Regions from separate parts of the Bacillus sp. J14TS2 genome, predicted to be linked through region 1. Evidence: riboswitches for the same ligand, from Rfam matches in the RefSeq annotation. Region 1 holds a riboswitch; each other region holds the start of a gene.
What was found. Region 1 has a riboswitch for S-adenosylmethionine ahead of KI375_RS06265 (O-acetylhomoserine aminocarboxypropyltransferase/cysteine synthase family protein). Riboswitches for the same ligand answer to the same signal wherever they lie in the genome.
Positions count from the first base shown of each region.

Region 2: it holds a riboswitch for S-adenosylmethionine, as region 1 does, so the genes downstream of both, KI375_RS21540 (SDR family NAD(P)-dependent oxidoreductase) here and KI375_RS06265 (O-acetylhomoserine aminocarboxypropyltransferase/cysteine synthase family protein) in region 1, are expected to answer to the same signal.
Region 3: it holds a riboswitch for S-adenosylmethionine, as region 1 does, so the genes downstream of both, KI375_RS12595 (methionine biosynthesis PLP-dependent protein) here and KI375_RS06265 (O-acetylhomoserine aminocarboxypropyltransferase/cysteine synthase family protein) in region 1, are expected to answer to the same signal.
Region 4: it holds a riboswitch for S-adenosylmethionine, as region 1 does, so the genes downstream of both, KI375_RS03305 (bifunctional homocysteine S-methyltransferase/methylenetetrahydrofolate reductase) here and KI375_RS06265 (O-acetylhomoserine aminocarboxypropyltransferase/cysteine synthase family protein) in region 1, are expected to answer to the same signal.

Region 1 covers NZ_BORE01000003.1:299,419-307,324, reverse strand. The annotation lists gene KI375_RS06270 (homoserine dehydrogenase) at 1-532, opposite strand, end outside; gene KI375_RS06265 (O-acetylhomoserine aminocarboxypropyltransferase/cysteine synthase family protein) at 615-1,913, opposite strand; SAM riboswitch class I at 2,007-2,117, opposite strand; gene KI375_RS06260 (peroxiredoxin family protein) at 2,217-2,828, opposite strand; gene KI375_RS06255 (hypothetical protein) at 2,825-3,202, opposite strand; gene cls (cardiolipin synthase) at 3,788-5,242, opposite strand; gene KI375_RS06245 (murein hydrolase activator EnvC family protein) at 5,587-7,014, opposite strand; gene ftsX (permease-like cell division protein FtsX) at 7,159-7,906, opposite strand, start outside.
Region 2 covers NZ_BORE01000017.1:2,940-10,845, forward strand. The annotation lists gene KI375_RS21535 (Na+/H+ antiporter NhaC family protein) at 1-792, opposite strand, end outside; gene KI375_RS21540 (SDR family NAD(P)-dependent oxidoreductase) at 815-1,579, opposite strand; SAM riboswitch class I at 1,678-1,779, opposite strand; gene pbp4 (penicillin-binding protein PBP4(5)) at 1,969-4,011, shown strand; gene KI375_RS21550 (BlaI/MecI/CopY family transcriptional regulator) at 4,094-4,483, shown strand; gene KI375_RS21555 (BlaR1 family beta-lactam sensor/signal transducer) at 4,483-6,276, shown strand; gene KI375_RS21560 (glycine betaine uptake BCCT transporter) at 6,401-7,906, opposite strand, start outside.
Region 3 covers NZ_BORE01000007.1:182,247-190,152, forward strand. The annotation lists gene KI375_RS12570 (MATE family efflux transporter) at 1-490, opposite strand, end outside; gene KI375_RS12575 (hypothetical protein) at 713-1,120, shown strand; gene KI375_RS12580 (hypothetical protein) at 1,184-1,816, opposite strand; gene yfkAB (radical SAM/CxCxxxxC motif protein YfkAB) at 1,917-3,047, opposite strand; gene KI375_RS12590 (class I SAM-dependent methyltransferase) at 3,139-3,765, opposite strand; SAM riboswitch class I at 3,935-4,039, shown strand; gene KI375_RS12595 (methionine biosynthesis PLP-dependent protein) at 4,111-5,232, shown strand; gene KI375_RS12600 (5-methyltetrahydropteroyltriglutamate--homocysteine S-methyltransferase) at 5,280-6,380, shown strand; gene KI375_RS12605 (flagellin N-terminal helical domain-containing protein) at 6,541-7,374, shown strand; gene glmM (phosphoglucosamine mutase) at 7,429-7,906, opposite strand, start outside.
Region 4 covers NZ_BORE01000002.1:141,238-149,143, reverse strand. The annotation lists gene metE (5-methyltetrahydropteroyltriglutamate--homocysteine S-methyltransferase) at 1-1,125, opposite strand, end outside; gene KI375_RS03305 (bifunctional homocysteine S-methyltransferase/methylenetetrahydrofolate reductase) at 1,244-3,079, opposite strand; SAM riboswitch class I at 3,240-3,345, opposite strand; gene cysI (assimilatory sulfite reductase (NADPH) hemoprotein subunit) at 3,906-5,630, opposite strand; gene KI375_RS03295 (assimilatory sulfite reductase (NADPH) flavoprotein subunit) at 5,654-7,465, opposite strand; gene KI375_RS03290 (YezD family protein) at 7,502-7,648, opposite strand; gene KI375_RS03285 (NAD(P)-binding protein) at 7,641-7,906, opposite strand, start outside.

The sequences.
Region 1 (7,906 bases):
CTTCGGCAAACGGAAGTTGTTTCTGTCTCATTTCCGTTAAAATAAAATTAGAGGTACCATTTAGCAATGCTTGAACCCGCTCAATTTTATTCAATTGTAGTTGCTGTTGAATGGTGCGGATAACGGGAACCCCGGCTGCAACGGTCGCTTCGTAGCCAATTTGAACATTGTTTTCTCGCGACTTTTCCAATAAACCTTCTCCGTGTTTAGCAAACATTTCTTTATTGGCTGTAATAATATGGCATCCATGCTTAATGGCTTCATCCAGGTAATGATGCGCTGGTTCAGCACCGACAATCGACTCAAAGAGGACATCAAGCCCTGGAATTGCTAAAATTTCTTCAATATTATTTGTTACCATAACATCTTCTGCTACTTCCCGCTCTTTCTTTTCATCTTGAATCAGCACCGCTACTACCTGCACTTCGGCTCCAATAAGCTCCTTTAATTTTTCTTGCTGATTACATATAACCTCATAAACGCCGGCTCCAACTGTGCCAAGCCCTAATAGTGCTGCTTTAATGATTCGCACCTATTTCTCCCCCTTATTCATGGATGTCATTTAAAAAAAGGAGACTGAAACGCATGGCGCCAGCCTCCTAGCTTTCTTTGCCTTACTTTACAGACACTTTTTCTACGGCTTTTCCGATCGCTTGATTAAGATCAGCTATAATATCTTCAACAGCTTCAAGACCAACCGAGATACGAATTAATTCTTCCTTTACCCCAACAACCTTTAACTCTTCTGCACTTAATTGTTGATGCGTTGTGGAAGCAGGATGGATAATTAATGATTTTGCATCTCCGACATTCGCAACATGGGAAAATAATTTCACATGGTCGATGGTTTGTCTTCCTGCTTCTCTTCCACCTTTAATACCAAATACGATAATTGAGCCAGCACCTTTTGGTAGATATTTTTGTGCTAGTTCATTGGATGGGTGATTTTCTAAGCCTGGATATGATACCCACTCAATCGCTTCATGATTCTCTAAAAATTCTGCTACGGCTTTTGCATTTTCTATATGTTTATCAATTCTCAAATGTAATGTTTCTAACCCTTGTAATAATTGGAAAGCATTATCTGGGCTTAAGCATGGTCCAAAATCACGTAGTAATTGCACACGTAATTTTGTTGCAAAGGCAGCATTAGGTACATCAATCCCATAACGAAGCCCATTGTATGTTTCATCCGGTTCTACAAAATCAGGGAATTTCTCGTTATTCCAATCAAACTTTCCTGCATCGACAGCAACCCCACCGATTACCGTTCCATGGCCGCCAATCCATTTTGTTGCAGAATGGATGACAATATCCGCTCCCCACTCAATTGGCTTACAAAGATAAGGTGTAGCAAAAGTACTGTCAACAATAAGTGGAATCTCATTTTCATGCGCAATATTTGCCACAGCTTCCACATCAAAAATATGCAAGCTTGGATTTCCGATAATCTCACCAAAAAGTGCTTTCGTTTTAGGCGTAATTGCTTTGCGAAAATTTTCCGGATCTTTCGGATCTACAAACTTCACATTAATTCCATATTTTGGCAGTGTCACAGCAAATAGATTATACGTACCTCCATATAGATCCGTGGCCGCAACAATTTCATCACCAGCACGTGTAATATTCAAAATCGAAAAAGCAATGGCTGCCATTCCAGATGATAGACCAACAGCGGCCGTACCCCCTTCAAGCAAAGCGACTCTTTTTTCAAATACATCAACCGTTGGGTTGGTAATCCTTGTATAGATATTTCCCGGTACTTCTAATCCAAATACCTTTTGCGCATACTCCGAATCTTTAAACACATAAGAGGTTGTTCTATGTACTGGAACAGCGCGTGCTCCTGTTTCATCTGGCTCTTGTCCTCCGTGCAATAATAAGGTTTCTGGTTTATATTGTTCTTGTGACATTCCCTCTCATCCTCCTTAATGATATCATCCTTATCGCTAACACTAGTCAAAAAACCCCCTTCTGATAAGAAGAGGGTTTGATTGTATTTCCGCTCCTTATCTCTCAGACCATGCAGTCTGTAGGAATTAGCACCTTTTCAGAATAATTCCTCTGAAGGTTGCTGGGCATCGCAGGGCCTATCCCTCCGCCACTCTTGATAAGAGTATTACGATTCACTGTTATTAACATCAAGTATAGTCTATTATTCTCAAAGAAGTCAACCTTATTTTCAAATAATATATCCATTATTTGTTGTTAATTGTCTATTTTAAATCTTTTACAAGCCTTTCCATCATTTCTTCGTCCATAGGACCGATAATACTTTTCGCTATTAATCCATTGGAATTGATAAAGTAACTTGTCGGAATAGAGATAACCTGGTATTTATCGCCCACTTCTCCCTTTTCATCTAACAGAATAGGGAAATGCAATCCATACTCCTTGACAAACTTTTCAACTTTTTCTCGCTTATTACCAACACGTTCACCGGAAGTAAGATTCACAGCAATCACTTCTACACCTAATTCTTCCACTTTTTCTTGATAAAATTTCTCCATATGGGGCATTTCTGCTTTACATGGACCACACCAGCTTGCCCAAAAATTCAATAATACTTTCTTTCCATGTAGGCCAGATAGTTTGAACTTTTCACCAGCTAATGTTTCTAATTCAAAATCAGGTGGAATATCCCCTTCGGCTAAGCCTTCCGAATAAACGCCATTGGATGTTTCGGTGGCAGCCTCCAGCCTCAGCTGGAGAACTTGTTCTTGAGTTTCTTCCACTTCTTTCTTCGCTTGTGTTTCTTGGACAATATTAATGACTAAAACCCCTGCTAAAATCGCTAAAAGACTAAAGCCAAATATTTTCTTCGTCATGATGAAACCTCCCATTTTCGCAGAGCTATCACTAAGATTATAGCCATGAGGAAATAAGTGACCATTGGAATGGATAGTAAAGAGTGATGAAGGGAATAAAATATCGCCTGCACAGCTGTATAAAGAATCAGTAATTGTTCTTTCCATAATAACTGATTTTTATTCGACACGAATAATATGAATACTCCACCGATGAATAATTGCATTCCCATCCATAGGAAAGAGCCTTGATCCAAAATAGCCTGGAGTACCTCATATACAATCATGGAGCAAATCCAAGCTTGATACATATTCACCACTTGCAAATTCCGAAGTCTAACCTTATGTAATGTATAAAAAATTGTTACTGCAAAACCAAGCCAGTATCCTTTCACACCGCCATTAAAGTATAAAATAGATAAGGGGTGAGCCCATATCATCGGAAATTGGAAGAGAAGGACACTGAACTTCCATGTTACCAGCCATATAAAAACAGCATTTCCATACCACTCTGCTGTTATCCTCTTTTTATAGAGATATAGGCCTGCTGCTGTGAGTATGCAGGCACCGACAATCGCAATCCAAGAAGCGGGAATCGTTAATGTACCAATGGTATACCACTTAATGAATCATCCCTCACTTTCCAAAGACAAATATCGCCTTATAAATGCATGTTCAAAAAGGACCAAGTCGGCGTCAATCGCAAACATCCGACACTAGTACGTCCTGTATGTCGAAAGTTCGAGACGGACTTGTAGATGATATACTGACTTCCGTGTTGTCCACAGGACGTGGGCGATTTTAGCGGGAGGTCCTTTCCCTGCCAACGAACTTTCATAGGATGTGATGACGTCGACGTTCAACACAGGACGTGCCGGTACTCAGTCGAAGATCCTTTAGCTCGCAGCGCCATTTTTACAATGACCTACAATAAGGAGGTCACAAAGGCGTTGCGACAGGTTATCGCCTTTGACCATCCTCTACAAGATCGGTGATAACAAGCGAGAAAATGATTCCTTAAAGCGAATGTAAAGGGAACGATTTTGGTATTCTTCCCAACTTAATCCATGAGAATGCTTCACATCCTCATGAAAGATATCGACTAATTGTTGGACAAGTGCTCGATCATATAAAAAGGCATTCACTTCAAAGTTTAATTTAAAGCTGCGAACATCAATATTTGCCGTACCAACTGTGGCAATTTTACCATCTGCAATAATCGTTTTTGCATGAATAAATCCATTATCGTAAATATAAACTTTCGCCCCTGTCTTTAGTAATTCCCCGACATTCGAATAGGTCGCCCAATAGACGAAAGCGTGATCTGGTTTATTTGGAATCATTAATCTTACATCGACCCCTGAAAGAGCGGCTATCTTGATTGCATCAAGCACACTTGCATCTGGAATAAAATAAGGTGTCTGAATGTAAATATATTTTTTGGCTGATGAGATAAGTTTTAATATCCCATATTTGATTTGCTCCCATTCAGAGTCGGGGCCGCTTGAAACAAGTTGGACATCTGTATCTCCTTTTGCACCAATTTCCGGAAAAAGTCTGTCCTCATAGCGAATTTTTGCCGATGAAGCTTGGTTCCAGTCAAGAATAAATCTTGTCTGCATGCTAAAAACAGCCTTACCGCTAATTTTTAGGTGGGTATCTCGCCAGTAACCAAATTTTTTATTTAGCCCAAGATACTCATCGCCAATATTGAATCCTCCGATATAGCCACTTTCACCATCAATGATCACAAGCTTGCGGTGGTTGCGAAAATTCACCTGTAAATTTAAGTGGGGGATTAAAGCAGGAAAAAAAGCACTTACCTTTCCACCAGCTTCAAGCAAAGGTCGAAAAAATCTTTTTGGTAATCGTCTTGAGCCCATTGCGTCATATAAGACTTTTACATCTATGCCTTCTTTCGCCTTCTTGACAAGCATTTGCAGTAACTCATTGCCGAGTTTATCATTCCTGATAATATAATATTCCATGTGGATATGATCTTTCGCTTTGTCTAAATCCTGTAATAAAGATTGAAACTTATCTTTTCCATCACTAAAAATCTCTACCTTATTATCTTGGGTTAAAATGGAACGATCATTCACAAGCAACATATAGATGAGATCTTTATATTGGATTGTTTTCGTATCGTGGAAAGGAAATTCTCCAGTTTGCAATAATTCAATTTGATTTTTAGTAATCTCCATAATGCCAATTTTATTCGAATCTTTCCATTGAAAAAGCTTTTTACGGCTTAAATTCTGTCCGAAGATAAGATATAAAATAAAACCAGCTACAGGGACAAAAAATAGAACCAATAGCCAAGCCCATGTTGAGCCAGGATCTCTTCTCTCCAAAAACACTACGAAGACAGCCAAAATAATATTTAATAAAAGTGCTAAACTAACCAAAGCTGCACTAATCGCTGTAAAAGTCATATAGGCTCCCCACATCATTTATTTTCTGAAAAGCAGATTCCCCTCCTTAAGTATTTCAGAGGTACATCCTTTTCAGTTCAGGTTTACTTACCATATGAATGGCTTTTTTCACAAAAAATACTCCACTATATCTTAGCATACTCTTTACATGAAAACACGAGGATTGAGCGTTTGAATTCACCTTTTGTCGGTCATTAGATCTTCTAAGCGAATTACCTTGCTACTTCCCTGTCAACTAGAGCGATATTACAGTAATTAATTTACTATGAAACGAAAAAAAGCCGCATCATCTTGATACGACTTTCAATCGGAAAAGGAGCATTAGTAATAAGTTGTTCCCTTTATTAATTTAAGTAGTTTAATGGATCTACAGCATTCGATTTAGAACCGTTCCATAATCCACCTGCATGTACTTCAAAATGCAAATGTTGACCATAAGAATGTCCTGTATTTCCCATAACGCCAAGTTGTTGACCTTTTTTCACTGATTGTCCTTCTGATACACTGCGGCTTCTCATATGCGCATACACTGTTTCATAGGTTTTTCCGTCAATATGATGAATGACAAACACGACTTCTCCATAGCTGGAAGATTGGTAGGATCTATGTACGACCCCGTCAGCTGCAGCTACAATTGGGACGGCACCACTATTGGCAATATCAATCCCAAAGTGGGTTGCTCCCCATCTTCCTCCAAAACCAGATGAAACAGTTCCAGCAGCAGGCCAAGAGAATGTACCCGAACTTGCTGGCGGGGCCTCCGGACTTGTAGAAGAAGAACTATTAGAATCACTTGAGCTACCAGAACTACTGGATTCAGGTGAAATTGTTTGGCTCTTTGTCACCGCAGGTGCTTCATTTGTTTGAGCTTCTTCTGCTTTCTTGGCTTCTTCTGCCTTTTTAGCTTCTTCCGCTTTTCTAGCTTCTTCTGCCTTTCTAGCTTCTTCTGCTTTCCTGGCTTCTTCTGCTTTTCTTTCTTCCTCTGCAATTCTATCTTTTTCCTGTTGGATCGCTTTTTGTAAAGTCTCCTCTTGAGTGCTTAATAATGCCTCTTCTTCCTCAAGAGACATTTTTTCGCTTTCAGCATGCTTTTTCTGAGCAGCTAGTTCATCCATTAACACTTTCTTTTCATCATTCTGTGACTTTAAGTCCGCTTTTATAACTTCTAATTCTTCCAGCATTTCATTTAAACTAGCAAGCTTCTCTTCTACTTTCTTTTGATCAGCCTCTAATTTTTCCATATCTGCCTGTTGCTCTTCTAAAATCTTTTTATCAGCACTAACTAATGTCGAAACAGCTGAGACACGATCGACTAAATCTCCGAAGCTGTTAGCGCCTAATACAACATCCATAAATTTAACAGAGCCGCCATTTTGTTGAATATTTCTTGCACGGTCTCTGAGCACTTCATTTCTCTTTTCAATTCGTTCTTTCAACTCTTTAATTTCCGCTTTTAATTGCTCAATTTCTGCTTTTGTATCATCGATTTGCTGTTCTTTTTCTTTTAATTTTTGATCGGTATCAGCAATCTTCATTTCTAATTTCTCAATTTCGTCTTCAACCGAATGTTGCTGGTTTAAAATATTAGAAATTTCCCCATCCTTTTGATTGATCGATTCATTTACATTCGACTTCTTATTATGAATATCGGATTGCTGTTGCTCTAGATCATTCAGTTTAGAAGTGGCTTGTGCCTTCCCCGTATTCGTAAATAAACCTCCACAAACCAACGTTGCTGCCAGTGTCACCGAAAGTACTGAACTTTTTTTCAAGAATCGTTTCCCCTTTCTCCCCTTGCATTTCCCCCGGATTATCAACTATTTCAGTGGGATGAAAAAATCCCACTGAATGAAGTTTGAACGAATCCGCTGTCTAGGCCAATGCAATTTTCTCCAAGATGCTTATTCGAAATTTCCTTATACTTTTAAAAAGCGTCGAACAGAAATGAAACTTCCCCATGCTCCGATAATGACGCCGATCAGTAAAAGTAAGAGACTTACCTGATAGACAAATGGTGTGTATTCAAGTGGGGACATAAAATAATCATCTGGAATACGTTGTGACAAAAAGTCATATCCATAATTATAAGCTGTTGCAACAATGCCAATAGGAATCACAGAACCTAGTATCCCCAACCAAATACCTTCAAAAATAAATGGCCAACGTATAAACCAATTCGTTGCTCCTACTAGTTTCATAATTTCTATTTCTCTTCTTCTAGCAAAAATAGTAATTTTAATCGTATTTGAGATTAGAAACATAGCTGTAAACAATAATCCAACAACAAGAACGGCCCCAACATTGCGGCTTGTCCTTAATAAACTAAACAAGTTCTCAACTTTTTTCTCGCCAAATTCAGCGGAATACACAAAATCTAATGCACGTATTTTTTGTGCCACAACAGGAGTTTCATCTGGTTGCTTTGTTTTGACAATATAGACATCGTGAAGAGGATTTTCATCATCACCAATAAGGCTCCATTCTTTCCCCATTGTTTGAATAAGATGATTGAGCTCGTCCTCTTTCGACGAAAAGACAACCGACTCTATTTCAGAGATTTCCTCAATGTTTTCTCCTAATTCCTTTTGTTCATCTTTATTTGCCGTCAAGTCAATATGTACGCGGATCTCCACATCATTTTCTATGTCTGTTGCAAATTTGTTC
Region 2 (7,906 bases), on a different contig from region 1:
TAAGCCGATGATTCCGGCAAAAAGCGTTCCTCCAAGCAGAACAACGACAACATTAATCCCTACTAATGCGGAAACCAACACAAGGATATAAGGAAGAATTTTAATGAAATTGAAAGGATATTCCCCAAGAGTCTGGATCTCATTTCCCATTGTTACAACCCAAAGAATGAGGGCTGTCACAATTGCTCCGGGTAAAATAATAAAAAAGTTTGTTTTGAACTTGTCGTTCATCTTTGTTTTTTGCGTACGCACTGCGGCAATCGTCGTATCTGAAATCATTGATAAATTGTCGCCAAACATGGCTCCGCCAATGACCGTCCCCATAGCTAAAGCCATTGATATTCCCGTTTGGTCAGCAATACCCATGCCAATTGGCGCTAAAGCAGCTACTGTGCCCATGGATGTCCCCATTGAAATGGAAATAAAGCAGCCGACAATAAATAATCCTACCATTAATAGATTACTAGGGATGAAGGATAGCCCCATATTCACGGTAGATTCAACCGCCCCCATCCCCTTAGCAGTTTCTGCAAATGCACCTGCTAATATAAAAATCACAACCATTAAAATAATATTGGGATGGCCAGCCCCTTTTGTAAAAATGTCTAATTTTTTTGTTAAGGTTTCCTTTCTGTTCATCGCTAATGCAACGGCTGCAGCAATAACAATCGCAACATTTAATGGCATATTCGAAAAGTCTCCGGAAATAATTCCATTCCCAATAAAAAGCAACACAAACACAAGCAATGGTAACAGTGCTAGAAGACTTCCTTTTTTCGTCTTCGTTGTCATAAATATCCCCCCTTAAACTTGATTAGTTCATTGTCATCCCGCCAGTAACGTTGATACCTTGTCCAGTCATGTAATCCGAGTATTCTGAAGCTAAAAAAACGACAACATTGGCAATATCTTTTGGCGATGCTGTTCTTCCTAATGGTACTTGAGAGTTGTCTTCTAAACGAATCGCTTCTCCATCTAGCCCTCGAAGTTCCCCGCCAATTACTCTTTCTGTCCTTTTCATATCCGTTTCTACGATCCCTGGACATACAGCATTCACATTAATTTGGTCTGGAGCCAATTCAATTGCAGCTACCTTTGTGATTCCCAATACTGCATGCTTCGAGGCTACGTAACTTCCCATCAAGCGATAGCCATTTTTTCCAGCTTGGGAGGAAATATTAATAATTTTCCCGCCTTCCCCTTGGGCCTTCATAACTTTGGCGGCCGCTTGCATGCATAAGTATACCCCTTTTGTGTTCACATCCATCGTCCGATCCCAATCTTGTTCTTTAATATTCACCATATAATCCATCGTGGAAATTCCTGCATTGTTGACTAGAATATCCAATCTCCCGAAGTGATTTGTTACTTTTTTTATCATCGCTTCTACTTCATCGCTTTTAGATACATTGGTTTGAACATAATATAGATGATCATTTGCGTCCTTTTCTGACATGGACATATCAGCAACCGCCACTTTTGCACCACAATCCAAAAATGCATCGGCAATTGCCTTTCCGATTCCATTTGCCCCACCTGTGACAATGGCTACTTTTCCCGTTAAATCCATCGAGTACATTGGTTGTCCTCCTTTGAGATGTCTTTTCACTTTTACCCAATAAAAAAACCTCTTCATTTGAATGAAAGAGGCTTTAAAAAAACATAGTAGACTTCCTCTTCTCATCTTCAAGTAAGTAACTACTGGAATTGGCACAGTACTTCTAAGAGTCCGCTGCCGAGGCTTCGTAGGGCCAGTCCCTCCACCTCTCTAGATAAGAAATAGCATACAATATGTAATTGACTATTAATAAGTTACCCTAAATAACTATGCAAGTCAACAGAGGCTGTTTTACGTATTGGCTAAATCCTTAAGAGCATGCTATAATGATTTTAATTACTACGTGTGTAGTTTTGCTCATTATACTACATTTGTAGTATTTAATAATAACTAAAGGATGAGATGAATATATGACTAGTCGAATGAGAAGAAACAAGCGACGAATGCTTCCTTATATAATAATAATATTTCTCTTGCTCATAGGGATTGGGGGATTTGGTTACTTTCAATTTATACATGCAGGTGATCGCGACCAAGTTCAAGAATTAGCGGATCATTTCCTGCAAATTTTAGAAGATAAAGAGTATGAGGATTTGGGTGATGTACTTGATAAGCAATCATACACAGCGCTAGACTATACTTTAGACGAAGTAAAAGATAAATATGAAAAGATTTTTAATGGCATCCCTATTCAAAACATCCGTGCTACTAAGGTAAACATAGATGAAATAAATCATAATGAACAAATGCTTTCATTCCAACTAAGTTTCACCACACCTCTAGGTAACATGGATAAATTGCATTATCAGGCAAAGCTTGTGAGAAAGGATGATGATTATTTTGTAGAATGGGATCCTTCTCTTATTTTTCCAGAAATGGAGGGAAAGGATAAGGTAGCCTTTCGTGTTTCCCGAGCGGAACGTGGTGAAATTCATGACCATGCTGGCAATAAACTGGCTGTTAATGAGGATTTTAAATGGGCAGGTGTCATTCCGAAAGACTTGGGTCAGGGGAAGGAAAAAGAAAGTAGTCTTGAAAATATAAGTAAACAATTTAATATTTCACTGAATGATTTGCATGAAACACTACAACAAGATTGGATAAAAGACGATTTATTCGTACCTCTTAAAATCATTGAATCTGATAAAGTAAAGCCATTGCCTGGGGTTGCCTACCAAGATACTAAGGTTCGTTATTACCCTTTAAAGGAGGCAGCAGCTAATTTAGTCGGTTATATTGGTAAGGTCACAGAGGAGGATTTAGAAAAAAATCCAAATTTATCTGAAGAAAATATGATTGGAAGAATGGGGTTAGAGCGAGCTTTTGATAAGGAATTACGGGGAAAAGATGGCGGGGAGCTTGTTATCGTTGATGAACAGGGAGAGAAGAAGCAAGAAATTCAAAAGGTAGAGAAGATGGATGGTGAAAATATTCAATTAACCATCGATGCCTATATTCAAGAGAAAGCCTATGAGCATTTGAAAGAGAAACCAGGAGCAACAGTTGTGATGAACCCCGAAGACGGTGGTCTCTATGCTTTGGTTAGTTCGCCGTCGTTTGATCCTAATAAAATGGTGCAAGGGATATCGCAGGATGATTACAATGAATATGCGAATGATGAGAGAAAACCATTTCTTTCTAGATTTGCAGTCGGTTATGCACCCGGGTCAACATTTAAGACGATCACAGCAGGCATTGGCCTTGATGCAAATGTGACACAAGTAGATAAGGTAAGAGAAATAAGTGGTTTAAATTGGCAAAAGGATAAAAGCTGGGGAGGTTATTCTGTGACCCGTGTTTCTGATGTAAGTGAGGTAAATATGAGGCAGGCCTTAATTTACTCTGATAATATCTATTTTGCCCAAGAAGCATTAGAGATAGGAGAAAAACGTTTCAGAAAGGGCTTAGACCAATTCATCTTTGGGGAAGAATTAGATTTACCCATTGCTATGAAGCCCGCGCAAATATCGAATCAAGATACATTTGATTCAGAAATCCTCTTAGCTGATACGGCATATGGACAAGGGGAATTATTGATGACTCCCATTCAGCAGGCTGTGATGTACTCTGCTTTTCGGAATGAGGGAAATATCATTTATCCGCAATTATTAGCAGATAAAAAAGAAAGAAAAACGAAAGCTGCACTCACAAGTAAATCAGTCAATGAAATAAAAGATAGCTTGGTTGAGGTAGTTGATGATCCAAATGGAACGGCCCATAGTCTGTATAACCCAGAGCATCATTTAGCTGCCAAAACGGGCACAGCTGAGTTAAAATTGAAACAAGGTGAACAAGGGAATGAAAACAGTTTTTTACTTGCTTTTGATACAAATGAGTATGATTTTTTAGTTCTTTCACTTGTAGAGAATTATACTTCCGGAAACTCTGCAACCCAGCTAAACCAAGCGTTTATAGAAGAATTATATGCCTATTTCTCAAAAATGGGCACATAACATATGCGCTGCTTGATTTGACCGCCTGCGTATTTATTTTATATAATAAATACTACACATGTAAGAGTAGGGGGTTTGAAGAATGAGTGAGATTCCGCCAATATCGGAAGCAGAATATGAAGTGATGAAAATTGTATGGAAGTATGAGCCGATCTCAACTCCCGAGGTTGTCGAGAAGGTTATGGGGAAAATTGACTGGAAACCAAATACCATTCATACGATGCTTGCACGTCTAGTAAAGAAAAAGGTATTGCAAACGAGAAAAGATGGAAGAGTGTTTGTTTACACATCACTTGTTCAACAGCATGAATATGTTGAACAAAAAAGTGAACTATTCCTTAAACAGTTTTTTAATGGTGCTCTAAATTCTATGGTGTTAAATTTTATTGAGAATGATCAACTGTCAGAAGAAGATATAGATGAATTAAAAGCGATATTATCTGAAAGGGAGAAGAAGAAAGGGGGAGAATAATGGATGCCTTTATACATCGTTTTATGCTAAGTACTTTGCTAGTTACTTTGCTGATTGTCACGATTCTTTTGCTTAAAAAGGGATTGAGCAAGCATCTTTCTATTAAAGTGCATTATAAAATTTGGTACTTTCTTTTCGTTCCCCTAATGACGCCCTTTTTTCCATGGGATTTTTTCAAACTTGGAGCAATCCCAACGCTTTTTACAAATATATTCACGCAAAATACAGCGAATTCCCTTAAGCAAAAAAGTATGACTGGGTCCACAATCTCTCAAGCGGAAAACAGTGATCTATTACGCGATTTTGCTATATCGGTGAATAGGTCAACTCCAGAATTTGTGTTCACTATGGGGTTAATCGTTTGGGTAATTGGCATAGTTGTCTTAGCTGGATGGATTATCTATTCACATGGCCAAATCCGCAAAATTAAAAAGTCGGCTTCACTTATAAGCAATCAAAAAATAAGCGATCTGTTAGAAGAGTGTAAGAAGATTGTCGGGGTCAGAAGAGAGATCACTTTGCAGGAGACTTCAATGATCAACTCCCCGATTACCTTTGGGATGATAAAGCCATCTATCCTTTTGCCTTTACATGCTCAAAGGGAATTTTCATTGAATGAATTAAAATATGTTTTTTTACATGAATTAAGCCATCAAAAAAACAAAGATGTGCTCGTTAATAATCTGATGTGGGCCTTGCAAATCTTGTATTGGTTTAATCCATTTGTTTGGTATGCTTTAAAACGGATAAGAATCGATCGTGAATTAGCTTGTGATGCATCTGTGCTAAGTCTGATAGATGAAGATAACTATATCGACTATGGGCATACAATTCTTCATTTTGCGAGAGGAAAACATGATCATGTGTATGAACAATTTGTTCCAGGAATAGGAGGAACGAAAAAGCAAATAAAACAAAGAATCCTTAGCATTGCGAAGCATACTGAGGATTCACAATTATTGAGACGGAAAAGTATAGCCATTTGCATAGCCTTAGGCATGTTTGTGCTATGCCTGACACCCTTCACTAATGCTGTAGCCAGTTCTGATGTTTATGCATTCGATGAGGAAGAGGTTATATATGAAGATTTAGCTCGTTATTTTCAAGGATATAAAGGCAGTTTTGTTTTATATGATGCATCCGAAGATCAATATCATATTTATAATCGGAAGATGAGTGAACAAAGAGTTTCTCCTAACAGCACCTATAAAATCTACTCAGCCTTATTTGCCTTAGAGTCAAATGTGATAACACCTGACAACAATGTACAGACCTGGGATGGTGAAGTTCACCCTTATCCAGAATGGAATCAAAACCATAATTTGGATACAGCCATAGGAAGTTCAGTGAACTGGTATTTCCAGAATCTTGATCAGAAGGTAGGCAAAAAACAATTACAACATTATGTTGATAAAATAATGTACGGAAATGAGAATCTTTCCGGGCAGCTGGATCAATATTGGATGGAATCTTCATTAAAAATTTCTCCAATTGAACAAGTGGAATTATTAGTTGCGTTACAAGAAAACCGCTTCGGTTTCAGAGAAGAAAACATTCAGGCCGTTAAGCAAGCAATCTCAATTGAGAAGAAAGCACAGGGACAATTACATGGAAAAACAGGCACAGGTACGATTAATGGAATAGATGTGAATGGTTGGTTTATTGGCTATATCGAAAAGAATCATCATTTTTATTATTTTGCTGTTAATATTCAAAATGATGGGGCTAACGGTAGTAAAGCAGCTGAGATCGCCAATCACATTCTCCAGGATAAAAACATTTATTTGTATTAATGCTGTTTACGCCTAAACCAAAGAATCCCGGATTCTAATATAGAATCTCGGGTTTTTTGGTGTGCAGGAATTTATAAACTTCTGGCTTATAGGTAAATTGCAGTTTTACACTTTCTTAGGAGCCTTATTTTGATGACTTTTCTGCTTTTGGTTCCCTGGGTCTTCGCACAAGTCCCAGCCTTTTTTTCTCACTGGCCAATGCCTTATAAAGCGAGAACATCATCAGGATCATGATAATGGAGAATGGTAAGGCCGCAATAATTAAAGCGTTTTGTAATGCGTCCAAGCCACCACTATATAAGAGAATAGAGGCCATAGCTGCTGAAATAATTCCCCATGAAAGCTTAACAGTATTGGGGGGGGTAAGAGATCCATAAGTTGTCTGCATACCTAATACAAAGGTTGCAGAGTCTGCAGATGTGATAAAAAAGATCGCAACCAAAGCAATCCCGATAAGTGACAGGACGATAGAAAACGGCATTTCATGAAAGACGGCAAATAACACTTCTTCTGTTGCAAATTGGGTCAAATCAATTGTTCCAACTTGCTGAACATCAATCGCTGCTGTACCGAATACAGCAAACCAAATAAAGCTGACAATAGCTGGAGCTAAAAGAACTCCAATGACGAATTCGCGAATAGTACGTCCCTTAGAAACCCTGGCAATAAATATACCAACGAAAGGTGACCAAGAGATCCACCAAGCCCAATAAAAGATGGTCCAACCATCAATCCATTCTCGATGACTAGAATCCAAAGGGGCAACCCGAAAGCTCATTTGAATTAAATTTTGCAAATAAAGTCCGATCGTATCCGTAAACATATTCAAAATTAATAAGCTAGGGCCAAGGATAAAGACTAAAATAAGTAATAATACAGCTAAAACCATATTTGTGTTGCTTAGGTACTTGATTCCTTTACTTAATCCGGACCAAGCTGATATTAAGAATAAGACGGTAACAATAGCAATAATGACAAGCTGGACCGGAAAGGAAATGGGCACATTAAAAAGGTAAGAAAGTCCACCATTAATTTGAGCGGCTCCAAAGCCTAGCGTTGTGGAAACCCCAATGACCGTAGCTAGCACAGCGATGATATCAACCAATACGCCAATTCGGCCTTTTGCATATTTACCTAATATTGGCTCTAAAGTGGCACTAATTAAGCCGGGCCGGCCTTTCCGGAAATTGAAAAAGGCAAGGCTTAATCCAACAAATGCATATATCGCCCATGCATGAATTCCCCAATGAAAGAACGTATAACGCATCGATTCCTTTACTGCTTCGTCTGTACCGGGCTCAGCAGTGGCTGGGTTAATGGCAAAATGGGAAATAGGCTCTGCTGCCCCCCAAAAGACTAAACCAATTCCCATCCCTGCACTAAAGAGCATGGCAAACCAAGTGATTCGAGAAAACTCAGGTTTATCATCTTGTTTCCCTAATCGAATTGTTCCAACAGGACTAAAAATAAGAAAGACACAAAAGAGGACAATTACTGAAACTAAGATTAAATAATACCAACCAAAACTAGTTGTAATAAAATCCTTCACATTAGAGGTCATGGCTTCAAAACTATCTGGTGCCGCAACTCCAAAAATAACTGCAATAACTAAGAAAGCAGCAGATATCCA
Region 3 (7,906 bases), on a different contig from region 1:
CTTGCTTCGTCCAGCCATGGACACGAACAATCGCTGCTAACGAATTAATGATCGCTTGCAGGAAAATGGCTCCTCCTACAATACCTAAATAATGGGTGGCATAATAAAGCACATCCCCCTGCAAATTCATCGCTGTCATCATATGATTAGAAAATATGAGAAAACCGATGCTAATCGCAATCCCTACTAACAAATTAAGCGTAACTGCCAATGCAGAAATTTTTGCTGCTTCTTTATATCTTTTCGAACCGAGATATTGAGATACGACAATAGCCGCTCCATTCCCGACGACTTCTAAGATTAAAATGGCGATTTGCAAATACTGATTCGCTGCCCCTACACCAGAGACGGCATCATCTGATAATGAACTCAGCATTAATGTATCTGCGATCCCCATAAACATAAATAAAAAGACCTCTAAAAAAATGGGCCAAGTAAGATGCAATAAATGAAGTTGTTTCTCGTTCGTATGTGTTCTCTCCATTGTCATCAGCCCTCCTTCTTCATAATCAAACCAAGAGGTATCTTACCACCAAAAGAGGTTGTTGACTAGAGGGAAATTTATTCTTTTTTTCGTAGTACTTCACGGTCCTCCATTTTAGTCAAGATTTGCTTAAGAGAACCTTCTCTGCTTATTCAAAATAAACCTTTACAGAGTGGCATTATTAGGGTGTAATGATATATATATCCATTCATGTAGGGGGGAATTCTATTGTCTCCATATTTATTTGCGATCGCTTCGATTATTGCAGTACTTAGTATTATTATTACGTTCAAACTTCATTTGGATAAGCTAAAGGAAAAACCTGAAAAACAAGCGGAAATACAAACAAAGTTTTTTATCGGAATCGCAATCAGCGAGGTCATTCCACTTATACTCGTGTTCAGTGGGTTTGCAACGATGCAAACTGTTCAAGCTATGAGCGATTTATTCGCCCCTTTCATCATTATTCTCTTTTGCATTTTGATTGGACCTACCTTTGTTTTTCTTCAAACAAAGGTAGATGTTGTCGAGGAAACGAAAAATGTAGTGATGACCTTTGCAATGATTGGTTTTGCTTTAGTTGTAAGCATCCCCATTGTTTCCTTAATCGGGCTATTTGTGCAAATGCCCCAATAAGAAAAAGCAGGACATAGCATCTCCCTGCTTTTTTATCATTTCAACCTAAAATTTTTAAATTAATCAGTTTTCCCTTTTCCGAAATAGGAAAGAGATCAAAGCTACAAGGAATAGCAGACCTATTGGAGCTAGCAGCCAGATAATGAAGGGAATACGCTTCCCCTCTTTTTGATTTTCTGTATGATCAATATCTTTTGGTATACTTTCCCTTTCGTTCTCTTTTTCTATTAGACTGATCTTATCTGTCGGACTTTCCCCTTCACCTAATATTTCTAAATCTTCTTGTGCGGCATGAATTGTATTTGTTCGGTCACAAATGTTCGTCGATAATGTATCGGCACCATACAAGTCTGTGTCCGACTTATATGCGTAACCTAAATACTCCCGTCCCTTTGCAAAATCAAACCCACAATCGCCACCACCTAGACCTGTTGAAATGATGACTTGTGATTCCTTTACACCCTTCCAGGTATTATTTACCTGAAGTAAAACTGATTTGTATCTGTATCCCGATCTGTTCACTTTTTCTTTTATATTTAAAACCTCTCCTGAAAAGACAGCTTTTGATTGTTCAAGTCCTTCTTCTACCTCTGGTAATTCCGCACAAGAACAAGCCTGCACTGGGATAGGCAATCCATATACAAAAAGCGCACTAAACAGAACAAACATCAGCAAGAACAAGTTCAACTTTTTCAACATTCCCCCTCCTCTTCAATGATCCTGTTGTTACCGTTCAACAAAAACCATTGATATCCTGCCTTTCTTTTTTATTGGGAGAGGAAAATAAATGGTAATCTTAACCTTGTGAGGTGATTCTCTCTTCCTTTTCTTGAAAATTCTCATCTTGATAATACGTATTTTTCACAAGTAGATTAGGGCCCAAACATTTTACTGCAGGGCAATGACAATTTAATGATGTTGCTGTTTTTGTTTTCATCCATGTTTCATAAGCATCGGGCAAGGAAGTGGTTTGTACATTCCCTAACGATGGCTCATCTCCGAAGTCCGTTACAATGATCTCCCCATTAAATATATTCACATTAAGCCGTGAGCGCCCGTCCGGGTCATTTCGGATTGTCACATTGGGCGATTGATATAATCGTTTTAATAACGTGAGATCTTCCTCAGAAGCACTACATGGATAGAAGGGAAGAGTTCCAAACATCAACCAAGTCGATTGGTCATGATGATCTAATAGAGACTCAATCGCTGTCCGCATTTCAGCTAAAGTTAATGTTTCTAGTTTACTAGCAAAATCAACTGGGTACATTGGATGGATTTCATGGCGGGCGCACCCCATCTCCACTACCTCATTATGGATTTTTTCGAGATAAGGAAAGGTCCGTTTGTTTAACATCGTTTCTGCAGAAACTAACACTCCCGCTTCAGATAATTTCTTTGCGTTCTCAAACATTTGCTTTAAAAACCTACCACGATTTTCTCTCGATGGCTTTCGATCCATATTCGCAAAGCCTACATCGACAAATTCATCTTCCGTTCCCCAGTTATGTGAAATATGCATGACATCCAAATAGGGGATAATTGATTCATAGCGGCTAAACGGAAGAGTTAAATTTGAATTTACTTGCGTCCTCACTCCTCGGGTATGCGCATATTCCAAAAGAGGTTGCACATATTCCCGCACCGACTTCTTAGACATCATTGGTTCCCCACCCGTAATACTCAGGGTTCGAAGATGAGGAATTTCATCAAGTCGTTTTAACAGCAATTCGATCGGTAAGGCATCAGGGTCACGATCTTGCAATGTGTAGCCAACTGCACAGTGAGCACAGCGCATATTACATAGCGTTGTTGTCGTAAATTCAATATTGGATAACACCATCTCCCCAAATTCGTTCACATCCATATACGCTTCCCATGGATCATAGGCTGTCGTAATAGGCTGCAGTGTTTCCTTTACATTCATTTGTTCCATCCTTTCCATACACAAGCGGCTATTCCAGATAGCCGCTCAAAAAGTAGGTCATTCTCTTCACACTATCTTTATTCATCACAAACTAGAATTTATTCTTCTCTACTTTAGCAGAACCTCTTTTTCGAAAAATACTTTGGACAACATGCGCTACACCTGTATGTCCCTGTCCCTCAATTCTTTCTACCTCACCAATATAAAAATGTTGGATAAAATAATCTGAAAATCGGCTCAATAGTGTTGCTGGGTCGCAAAGATTTTCAATTTCCTTAGGACCGCCCGTTCCATATTCAATCTGTTCCTTTGTGTATAATTCACTTACGTAATAGCCCCCAGGCTTTAAGGCCTTACGAATACCCTCTACTGTCCTTTCAAAAATAGGAGTTGGGAAATGCCCAAATATATGTATAATCGCATCCCATTCTTCCTCTTCCCATGCTACGTCAGCTAAATCATGCCATTCAGTGTTGACAATCACGCCGCGATCTTCAGCCAATCTTTTCGTCTTTTCAATCCCAGATTGGGCAAAATCCCACGCGGTTACATCATATCCTCGGGAGGCGAGAAAGACCGAATTCCGCCCCTCTCCCTCGGCAATACAAAGAATTTTCCCCTTAGGTAATTGCTTTGTCGCCTGTACTAAAAACAAATTAGGCTCTTTGCCATAGAAATACTCATCCATTGAAAAACGTTCATGCCATTTTGAATTCAATCTAGAGCCCTCCTTTTCCACTTCTTCTATTTTAACATAAGCGAAACTAGTCCTTCATTCTTAGCCATTTAAAATTCCTTTTGAGATGAATAGAAAAAACCCTTGCCTTTTTCGGAAATATGTACTAAAGTATAAATCATTAAACCTTTCGAAAAATTATATAGTGTTTTTCTTATCCAGAGAGACGGAGGGATTGGCCCTTTGATGTCTCAGCAACCGGCCTATAAGGCAATGGTGCTAATTCCAATAGGTTTTCAAACCTAGAAGATAAGAAGTTCGTTTTCAATTATGAAGACCTTCTTATCACAAGAAGGTCTTTAATTTTTTTAGAAGAGGATGAAGATTATGCCAGTCAATAATATTGAAACAAAACTTGCACAACTAGGAAACCGCACAGATGAAAAAACTGGTGCTATCAATCTACCTATTTATCTATCAACTGCTTATGAACACCAAGGACTTGGTCTTTCCACAGGTTATGATTACTCGAGGACGAAAAATCCTACTCGCTCTGTACTAGAAGAAGGAATGGCGAATCTCGAATCCGGTGATGCTGGATTTGCCTGTAGCTCGGGGATGGCAGCCATTCAACTAGCCCTCTCCCTATTCCGATCAGGCGACGAAATTATTGCCTGCACTGATTTATACGGTGGTACGTATCGTTTACTCAAACAATACGAAGAATCCTATCAGATTCAAACCACTTACTCTGATTTTGATAATCTGCAAGCAACGGAAAAGCTCATTACACCGAAAACAAAAGCATTGCTCATCGAAACTCCCACAAACCCATTAATGCAGGAAATCGATATTGAACAATGCGGGAAACTAGCGAAAAAACATGACCTATTATTGATTGTCGATAATACTTTCTTAACACCGTACTATCAACGTCCACTTGAATTAGGCGCTGACATTGTAGTTCATAGCGCGACCAAGTATATCGGTGGACATAATGATGTTGTGGCTGGGATTCTAGTCGCAAAAGGTGGAGAGATTTGCGAGCAGCTTGCGAACAACCATAATGCAGCAGGAGCAATTTTATCACCACTTGATTCTTGGCTGCTCGTGAGGGGATTAAAAACACTTCATCTCAGAATGGAAAAGCATACAGAAAATGCGAGAGAAATCGTCAAATATCTAGAAAACGAGGACTTTATTACAGATGTTCTTTACGCCGGGAAAGGCGGAATGATCTCTTTCCGGATTCAAGACAGTGAATGGGTAGACCCTTTTCTACAAAATTTACAGCTCATTGCCTTTGCTGAAAGTCTAGGAGGGGTTGAAAGTTTTATCACGTATCCAACGACTCAGACCCATGCAGATATCCCACGAGAAGAACGAATCAAAAGGGGCGTATGTGAACGATTATTACGTTTCTCAGTTGGTGTAGAAAAGGCTGATGACCTAATCGCTGATGTAAAACAAGCCTTTCAAGCAGCAAGTCAAACTTTTGCCAAGAGCTGAAGTAACGATCCAAACTTATTAAAGGGAGATAACAAACCATGACAACTATTACAAAAACAAAAGCTCCATTCAGAGCGGACCATGTAGGAAGTCTATTACGACCAGATAGCATTCATCAAGCGAGAAAGGATTTTAAAGCTGGAACCATTACAGCGGAACAATTACATGAAATTGAAACCAAAGAAATTAAACGTATTGTTGATAAACAAATTGAAGCAGGCCTAGAACTTGTAACAGATGGTGAGTTTAGACGCCGTTTCTGGCATACAGATTTTCAAGAACATCTTACTGGCATTGAAGGCTATGTGCCAGAAGTTGGCTATATTTTTAATGGAGAAGAAGAAACCGAAAAATATAATGTACGAAACACCGGAAAGGTCTCTTTTAACCCTGATCATCCTCATGTGAAGGACTTTATTGAATTTAATGAAATTGTCGGTGGACGTGCAGTCGCTAAACAAACGATTCCAAGTCCTAACCAATTATTTAATGAGGGCATTCGGGATGTGACGATCTACCCAGATATCGAAGACTATGCTAAAGATGTGATCCAAACTTATCGTGATGCGCTAAAAGCCTTCTATGATGCAGGCTGCCGCTATCTACAATTTGATGATGTTTATATCGCTGGTTTATCTTCACCAGATATCCCATTCAATGATGGAGAGTTTTCTCGTGAATACTTAATTGACTTAGCTTTACGAGTAGTCAATGGGGTGTTAGAGGGAAAACCGGAAGATCTCGTGATAACGACTCATTTATGTCGTGGAAATTATCGTTCTAACTGGGCTTTTGAAGGAAGCTATGCATTAATTGCACCAACTTTATTTGCCAAGGAAAAAGTGAATGGCTTCTTCTTAGAATATGATGATGATCGTTCGGGTGATTTCAAACCACTTGATCATATTCCAAATGGTGGAGCACAAGTCGTTCTTGGGCTAGTCACTTCCAAAAATGGAGAATTAGAAGATCGTAATGCAATTATTGCGCGTATAAAAGAGGCTTCTCAATATGTTCCATTAGAACAACTATGCCTAAGCCCACAATGTGGGTTCGCCTCCACCCATCATGGGAACAAATTGACCGAAGAACAGCAATGGGAAAAACTTAAATTTATTGTAGACATTGCTAAGGAAGTTTGGGGATAAAAATATTTGACTAAAGCATAGAGAATCCAGCCGATTCTCTATGCTTTTGCTTTAAAACGCTGATTCCGTGCCGACTAATATCTATATATGATGCCTTTACTTTAAAATTCATATTCTCTGCCGATATTAACAATAGAACATGTATAAGGGAGGGAGTTATTTGCTGGGGAAATGGTATAGTACAGGGTTATCGCTCGTCCATCAGATGAATCGCCATTTAACGGTATCCCAACGGGCACTAGAGCGTATTTCTACAGGAATGCGGATCAATCGAGCTGCAGATGATCCCGCCGGCCTCGCAATTTCTGAAAAAATGCGCGCTCAAATTCGCGGCTTACAGATGGCTGGAAGAAATATTCAAGATGGCATTTCAATGTTACAAACAGCTGAAGGCGCTTTAAACGAAACCCATTCTATCCTGCAAAGAATGCGCGAGCTGAGTATCGAAGCAGCCAATGACACATTAACAAACGCAGATCGGGAAGCACTTGCTACTGAATTTGACCAATTAAAGGAGGAGATTGGCCGGATTGCGAGAGATACCGAATTTAATACCATGCCGTTATTAGACGGTTCTAGAACCAGTGTACACATTCAAGCAGGGGCCAATGCCGGGCAAACGATTGAGTTATCCTTTGGAAATATGAATGTGGGAGCCCTCAATTTGGACGATATCTCTATCAACAATCGAGAAGACGCGGATAAAGCCATTGATGCTCTCGACAAAGCGATTCAAACAGTCTCCTCTGAACGCTCTAAAATGGGTGCCTATACGAATCGATTAGAGCATGCTTATAATAATGTCTCCACAATGGAAGAAAACCTGGTTGCAGCAGCATCAAGAATTCGTGATGCTGATTTAGCAAAGGAAATGATGGATTACACGAAGGCGATGATTTTATTACAAGCCAATCAATATGTTATGCGTCTTCATATGCAACAGGCTTACTCAATCCTAAAATTGCTTGATCCTCCGCCAACTCGCTATCGATAGCAACAAAAAAGCTGCGAAAAATGCTAACCGTCAGCTTTTTCGCAACCTTTTCATCTATTCTTCTGCTGGAAGACCCATTTCTTCCTGGACAACAGCGACAATCCGATTTGAGAATGCCTCACTATCTTCTTCTGTTGCTGCCTCTACCATGACCCGTACCAGCGGTTCAGTACCAGATGGACGGACAAGGATACGGCCATTTCCATTCATTTCTGCCTCTGTTTCTTCTATAATTGCTTTGACCTTCTCATTAGCAGTTACATGATATTTATCCTTTACACGCACATTGATCAGTGTTTGTGGAAACTTCTGCATGCCCTTTGCTAACTCTGACAATGGTTTTCCTGTCAGCTTCATAATATTCACAAGCTGAAGACCGGTTAGAAGTCCATCACCTGTTGTATTATAGTCCAAGAAAATAATGTGGCCTGATTGTTCTCCACCCAAATTATAGCCATTCTTTTTCATTTCTTCTACTACATAACGGTCACCCACAGCTGTTTGAACACTCTGGATCCCCAGCTCTTCCAGC
Region 4 (7,906 bases), on a different contig from region 1:
TTCTTGACTAATTTTCTCTTTACCATTTTTAAGTCCATCGGAAAGTATCGCAATTTCTGTTAACTTTTCATCCGCAAACGACAAACCTGCTTTAATGATGGGGTCTAAAGTTTTTTCTAGTTCCTTGGTTATCGGTACATGTAGCAATGAGCATGATGGCTGAAGAATGATCCGGTCTTTCTCGACAATTTGTTGAATGATTTCTAAAACACCCCATGTTTGCTCTAAATCTTTTCGCCAAACGTTTCTTCCATCAATAACACCAGCAAATAGCACCTTATCTTGTGGAAAACCAAATTGACGAATGACTTCTAATGTATCCCCGTGGACAAAATCGAGTCCAAAACCAGCAACAGGGAGATTAATCAACTCTTCGTAATGATGAATTGACTCAAAATATGTTTGCAAGGCAATGTTTAGATTCGGCACAGCATCCGCGATCGCCTGATATGTCTGTTTAATAAGAGGAATTTCTTGTTCAGCTAACTCTGTTACGAAAATAGGTTCATCGATTTGTACCCATTCTACCCCCTCTGCCTCTAACTCTTTCAAAATTTGAATATATAAAGGGAGTAATTCCTCTAACAGGGTGTTGAATTCTGTTTCTTTATACCCCTTACCAAGCTTCAAAAAGGAAATTGGTCCAAGAATGACTGGTTTCCCTTTAATCCCTAATTCCTCTTTTGCTTCTTTATAGAAATGAAGTGGGCGATTTTCTACCAAAATCGGTTTTGCATTATCAAATTCTGGTACGATATAATGATAATTCGTATTGAACCATTTCGTCATCTCTGAAGCATATGCTTCCTTTGTTCCTCTCGCGATAGCAAAGTATGTGTCTAATGAAGAAGCTGATAAACCACTATTTTGAAAACGTTGAGGTACAATACCAAACATAAGTGCTGTGTCCAATACATGATCATATAAAGAGAAATCTCCCACTGGAATTAAGTCAATCCCTGATTCCTTTTGCTTTCTAAGCCCATTCAAACGGATCTCCTTCGTGGTGTCTAATAACTCTTGTTGGGAAATACCTCCATTCCAATATTTTTCTAATGCCTTTTTCCATTCACGCTGCTCCCCAATTCTCGGATAGCCAATATTAGATGAATTTATTTGTGTCATGTCAATCTTCCTTCCTGTTTGTTTTTTAAATGCGTGTTCAAAAAAGGACCAAGTCGGCTAAAAGCGCTGACGTTCTGTTAGCAACGCCGACATTTGTTGTGCTTTTTGAACAACCTCTTTAATGTAGTATTTCAACATTTTGCGTTTTTTCTTGAATATAGGTTGCTAATTCAACAGATAATTCGTATTGAATAAATGGAGTAATTAAATAGAATCCCTTAAAGTAATCATAGGCGACATCAATTAATTCTTTTGCAATGGCAAGCCCTTCTTGTTTGGCTCTCTGTGGATCTCCTTCTGTTTTAGCCATTCTGTCTCTAATATTGTCCGGAAGCTTGATACCAGGCACTTCGTTATGCAAGAATTCTGCATTTCTGGCTGAAACAAGTGGCATAATGCCGATATAAATAGGAGCTGTCATATGTTTGGTTGCTTCCCCTACTTCTATCATTTTTTCTGGAGAAAAGATTGGCTGCGTTAAAAAATAATCGGCACCATACTGTACTTTTTTCTCCATACGCTCAACTGATTTCCCAAGATTACGAACATTCGGATTAAAAGCAGCTGCAACATGGAATTGAGTCTTTTGTTTAAGCGATTTTCCCGAAAAAGAAATGCCTTCATTAAATTGTTTGATCAGCTTGATTAATTCAAAAGAGGTTGCATCATAGACAGATGTTGCTCCAGGAAAGTCACCAATTTTAGTCGGGTCACCAGTAATGGCCAATATATCACGAATTCCTGCTGTATGTAGCCCCATAAGATGTGATTGTAAACCGATTAAATTCCGGTCCCGACAAGTCACATGAACCAATGAATTTAGATCAACTTCCTTTTTAACTAGAGACGCCATTGTTGCATTACATATTCTGGGAGATGCTAATGAATTATCAGCTAATGTCAACCCATCCACCCCAGCTTCTTTTAAGGCGTGTGCTCCTCTAAAAAAGGGTTTTGTATCTAGGTGCTTTGGCGTATCTAATTCCACAATAACGGATCGATCTGTTTGAATTTTTTCAAATAAAGATGGTGCCTTTTCAACCTGCTGGTCTTGGATAAAAATCGGCTTTTGTTTGATTACCTGCTTCTCTTCAAGCGGCACTAAATGTTGGCGTCCTTTGACCAAAGCTTGGATATGCTCTGGCGTTGTTCCACAACACCCTCCAATTAATCGAACACCTTGATCACGGAAGCGTCGAACAAATTCTGTGAAATAAGTTGGTTCGGTTTTGTACATAAACTTCCCATCTTCATATTCTGGCAAGCTTGCATTTGGATAGGCTGCTAAATAAGCCGATTTTGAAAGCGGAACAGACTCTAAGGCTCTGACCATATGATAAGGACCGAGACGGCAATTGATCCCAACAACATCGGCACCTAAATCATCAAGCTGTTTTAATGCCTCTTCAAGTGGTGTTCCATTTTGCAGTACGCCAGGTTCATGCATTGTGACGTTTGCTATGATCGGTACATTCGTTTCATCACGAGCTATTTTTAAAACGGTTTTTATTTCTTCTAAATCATAATACGTTTCTAAGATAAGGCCATCTACACCCTCAAGCAGCAATGCATATAGTTGTTCTCGAAAACCGCGTTTTATTTCCTCTGTTTCACTAGAATGTAATCCAGCTCCATGAACCCCCCCAATGGTTCCTAGTACAAATGTTTCTTTACTTGCTGCTTGTTTCGCAAGACGAACAGCAGCTCTGTTTATCTTCGTTACTTCCTCTTCTAATCCATATCTTGAGAGTTTCAAATAATTAGCACTGTACGTATTCGTTTGGATTACGTCAGCACCAGCTTCAACATAGGCTTGATGCAACTGCAATACTTCATTAGGGTGTGTAAGATTTAATTGATCAAAACAGCGATCAATCCCATAGGAATATAACAGTGTTCCTGCAGCGCCATCCCCGATTAAAATTTCCTTTTTGAGACGTTCTAATAATCCCAATAAACTACCCTCCCTATATATTTTGGAAAACTATTTAGAGTGGTGGCTCTTTTTGGTCGCATACAAATCGACATAGAGAGAGCAATCTGCTTACCCTATTCTTCCAAACAAAAAGAGCCTACTCCGATAAGAAGAAGGCCCTTTTTTATAAAAAGGATTCTTCTTATCTTTCAAGTTGTTTCCAACTTGTGGATTTAGCACCTTTCCATAAAATGGTGGTTGCTGAGGCGTCTTAGGGCCATTCCCTCGACCTCTCTTGATAAGAATGAAATCTTTATTTAATTTTCTTGTTTCACTCACGTGTTAGAATTAATTTTTAATTCTATAAACATTATAAGGTTAGTTGGTTTAAAAAACAAGAGAAAATTAGTTTTTTTTGAAATTTTTCTACTTACCAGCAATTTATAAAATTTTAGCGTAGCTCCTCGAGGCAAATAACTTGAGCCAATGAAGGAAAAAAGCCCCTTCCTAAGTTCAAGAACATTTGCTTGTCGGAGGCCATCAGGATGTAGGTCAGAACAGCGTTGCAACGTACAGGACGTACTGGTGCAGACGAAGCGACAGGACATCGCGGTTTGAGTCTGCCGTTAGGACGGCGTGAATTTAGCCTTTCTTCCTAGATCAAGGCGCTTGTGCTTTTGTTCTGGTTTAAGGAATTATAAAATTGGAGCTAGTGGATAAGTAGCTTACCTTGCAGTTGGTGTCTAGCTCCAGGCGCCATCGGCTCGAGGTCAAATAACCTGAGCCAATGAAAGGCAAAGAACGCCTTTCTTTGTCTCAGAACATTTGCTTGTCGCCGATAGGCGGGCGCCTTGCGCTTTTCTTGTTAATCATGAAAATCAAGCCCTGAGTGGACCTCTTTTACATATCCTAAACGAATGACAAAGTCGCCAAATCGTTCTTTTTCTTTACGTTCCTTCGCAAAATGACTTATGATTGGCTCTAATTCACTTAATATTTCCTTCTCCCCAATATTTTCGCGGTACAGTTTATTTAAACGATCTCCTGTAAAACCGCCCCCTAAATAGACGTTATATTTTCCTGGGGCCTTTCCTACAAAACCAATTTCTGCTAATGCTGGTCTTGAGCAACCATTGGGGCAGCCAGACATACGAATGACGATTTCCTCTTCACGGAGCCCTGCCTTATCTAATAATAAGTCAATTTTATCAAGCAAGGAAGGTAAATAGCGTTCCGATTCTGCCATCGCAAGGCCACATGTTGGAAAAGCAACACAAGCCATCGAATTTCTACGTAAAGCGGTATGATGCTCTCCGTCAGTTAATCCATATTGTTGAATAAGCGCTTCGATTTTCGGTTTTAAAGCTTCTGATATGTTTCCAATGATTAAGTTTTGATTAGGAGTCAAGCGAAAATCCCCTGTGTGAATTTCAGCTATTTTCCTTAAGCCTGTCATCAATTTATAATGTTCCCAGTCCTTAATTCGGCCATTTTGAATAAAGAGTGTAAAATGCCACTGATCATTCAAACCTTTTACCCAGCCATAACGATCCCGATTGTGCTCAAACTGAAAGAATCTTGCTGGTTGTATCTCCCAACCTAGTCTTGAATGCAATTCCTCAATCAGCCAAGGCATGCCGCGCTTATCAATTGTGTACTTAAATCGAGCATTTTTCCGAACAGACCGATTTCCATAATCTCGTTGAATAGTGACAATCTTTTCAGCAACATCAAGCACTTCTTCAGGCTTACAGAACCCAATCACTCTTCCAACTTGAGGATACGTTGCTTTATCTCCATGGGTGGAGCCCATTCCCCCACCAACAGTTATGTTAAAGCCTTGAAGTTGCTCGTTTTCTACCACAGCAATAAAGCCAAGATCCTGGGAATAGACGTCCACATCATTAGAGGGCGGAACGGCAATGCCGATTTTAAATTTCCGCGGTAAATAGGTAGGACCATAAATCGGTTCAACTTCTTCCGTATTCTTTGAAGTATCAACGATTTTTTCCTTATCCAGCCATATTTCATGATAAGCCTTTGTCTGTGGAGAAAGATATTGGCTTAATTTTTTCGCCCATTCGTATACTTCCATATGAATTTCTGAAGCATACGGGTTTGGACTACACATCACATTTCGATTAACATCTCCACAAGCCGCAAGTGTTTCCAATAAGGCTTCATGAATCTCTTTAAAAGCTTTTTTCATATTCCATTTTAAAATTCCATGCATCTGGAAGGATTGTCTTGTCGTAAGTTTTAGACTTCCATTCCCATATTTATTTGCTAATTCATCCATGACAAGCCATTGATTGGCTGATACAACACCACCGGCAGCTCTAACTCGTACCATGAATTGATAAGCCGGCTCCAATTTTTGTTTCTGCCTTTCAACTCGAAGGTCTCGGTCATCTTGTAAGTAGCTTCCATGAAATTTCATTAAACGATTATCATCATCAGGAATTCCAGCACTTATCTCCTCTTTTAGCGTTTCGGCAAGTGATCCTCGCAAATAATTACTGTCGCTTTTAATCCGTTCCACATCACTAGGCGGTCCATCTTGTGTAGGTGGCAAACGATCTTTTGTCAAGTGATCCTCTCTCCCTTCGGATTTTAATATACATCACGTTGGTAACGTTTTTCCCTTAACATTTGGGCAAGATATTCCTCTGCCTCCTCAGAAGTCATACTGCCTTCCTCCTGACAAATCGTAAGAAGTGTTGTATGAACATCATGAGCCATATGTTTCTCATCACCACAAATATAAAGATAAGCCCCTTCTTTTAACCACTTAAATAGTTCTTGCTTTTTTTCTATCATCCGATGTTGCACATAGACTTTTTCTTCCGCATCGCGGGAAAAAGCTATATCCATCCTCGAGAGAATGCCTGTTTTCAGCCATCTCTGCCAATCGATCTGATAGAGAAAATCTGTTACATAATGTTGATCTCCAAAGAACAGCCAACTTTTTCCTGTCGCTTCGATTGCTTCTCTCTCTTCAAGAAAGGAACGATACGGAGCAATCCCTGTGCCAGGGCCAATCATAATAATTGGTCTACTCGGATCCTCTGGCAGGTGAAAATTAGGATTTTCATGAACATAGACCGGCAAATAATCACCTGGCTGGACTCGTTCTGCACACTGAATGGAGCAAACACCATGGCGTGCTCGATTATGGGCTTCATACCGGACTGCTCCAACAGTGAGATGAACCTCTTCCGGATTTGCTTCGTAACTATTGGCAATTGAATATAAACGCGCTGGCATTTTCCTTAAAATAGCAACAAATTGATCAGCTGGTATGTCCCACGGTGTAAAGTCACGAATGACATCAACAAGATCTCGTCCTTCAATATACGTTTTAAGCTCCTGTTTATCTGATTGCAGTAACTCCGTTAATCTTTCATTAGGATGAATCTGTGCTAACTTCTCTAGTAATGGTTTTGTCAGCACTGTCAGTTCGTAATGATGTGTTAATGCTTCATGAAGAGGACATGTCTCTCCTTTTTGGTTGAACGGGACAAGTTCATTTCGATCCCATCCCATTTCTCCGATAATAAGATCAACAATTCCAGGAGTGTTTTCTGGGAAGATGCCTAAGCTATCTCCTGGTTTAAAGGAAAAACCGGATCCTTCAATCGATAATTCAAGATGTCGTGTTTCTTTATTTGAACCCCGTCCGTTTAAGTTGATGTTCTCTAATACTTCTGCCTTAAAGGGATTTCTGCGTGAATACGTGGTACTCGTTCCAGGCAAAGCGGAAATTGGACTTAGGGGTTGAGTTGTACCACCCGCTCCTTCTCCAGTTTCATTTAAATAGTTTACGACTGTCCCTAGCCATTCAGCTGCTGGGTCATCAAAATCTAAATCACAATCGACTCGTGGGGTTACCCTGTTCGCGCCTAATTCCTCTAATCGTAGGTCGATTTTTTTACCTGTTTCACAGAAAAACTCGTATGAGCTATCTCCGAGAGAAAGGACTGAAAAAGATAAATCATTCAATTTTGGTGCTCTTCGGCTAAATAAAAACTCGTAAAAAGAGATGGCATTATCTGGAGGATCCCCTTCCCCCTGAGTGCTAATAATAAGAAATAAATAAGATAGCTTCTTTAACTTTGTCGATTTAAATTCATTCATAGAAGAAAGTGTTATTTTATATCCTTGACTTCCCAATGTTTCCGACAGCTCTCCTGCCAGCCTCTGACAATTCCCAGTTTGAGAACCATAAAGAATAGTTACTTCTCTGACGTTTGTTAGATTCTGAGTTGTTGCTGCCGGCTTTACTTCTAATGCCGTATTTCCGCTATACGCAGTTAAATATCCACTTAACCATAATTGTTGTCCTTCTGTTAAAGTCGGTAAAACCTGATTCAACACCTCAATCTGCTCCTGACTAAAAGGACTATTGATTGCTTGAAGTTGCAAAAAACATCCACCTCACACCATAAAATCAATCGTTCCCTATTTCAAGCGAACTTTTTCATTTTTTTCAATTTGTACTACATGTTGATCCTGTACAACTAATGTTATAGATCCATATTTCATCGTATTAAGATATTCTTTCACTACCTCAATCGCTGTTTCCAAATTTTCTTTCTGTTTACTCATTGGAATCACTCACCCTCTCTAAAAAAACTTTTTGCTTTTCCGCTGAGTTTCGATAATCTTTGTGTGTGATTTCTTTTAGTAACTGTCTTCTTAGGTCTATCTCTGTTACATGCTCTTTTACTATTCGGCGAGCAAGTGAAAGAAACTGAAGATAGTCCTTCATTGATTGATCATAGATTTCGCCAATCTCATCACGGATTGTTTTGGAAAGATAAGGACTGGCACCATTTGTTGATACCGTAATGACCAATTCCCCTC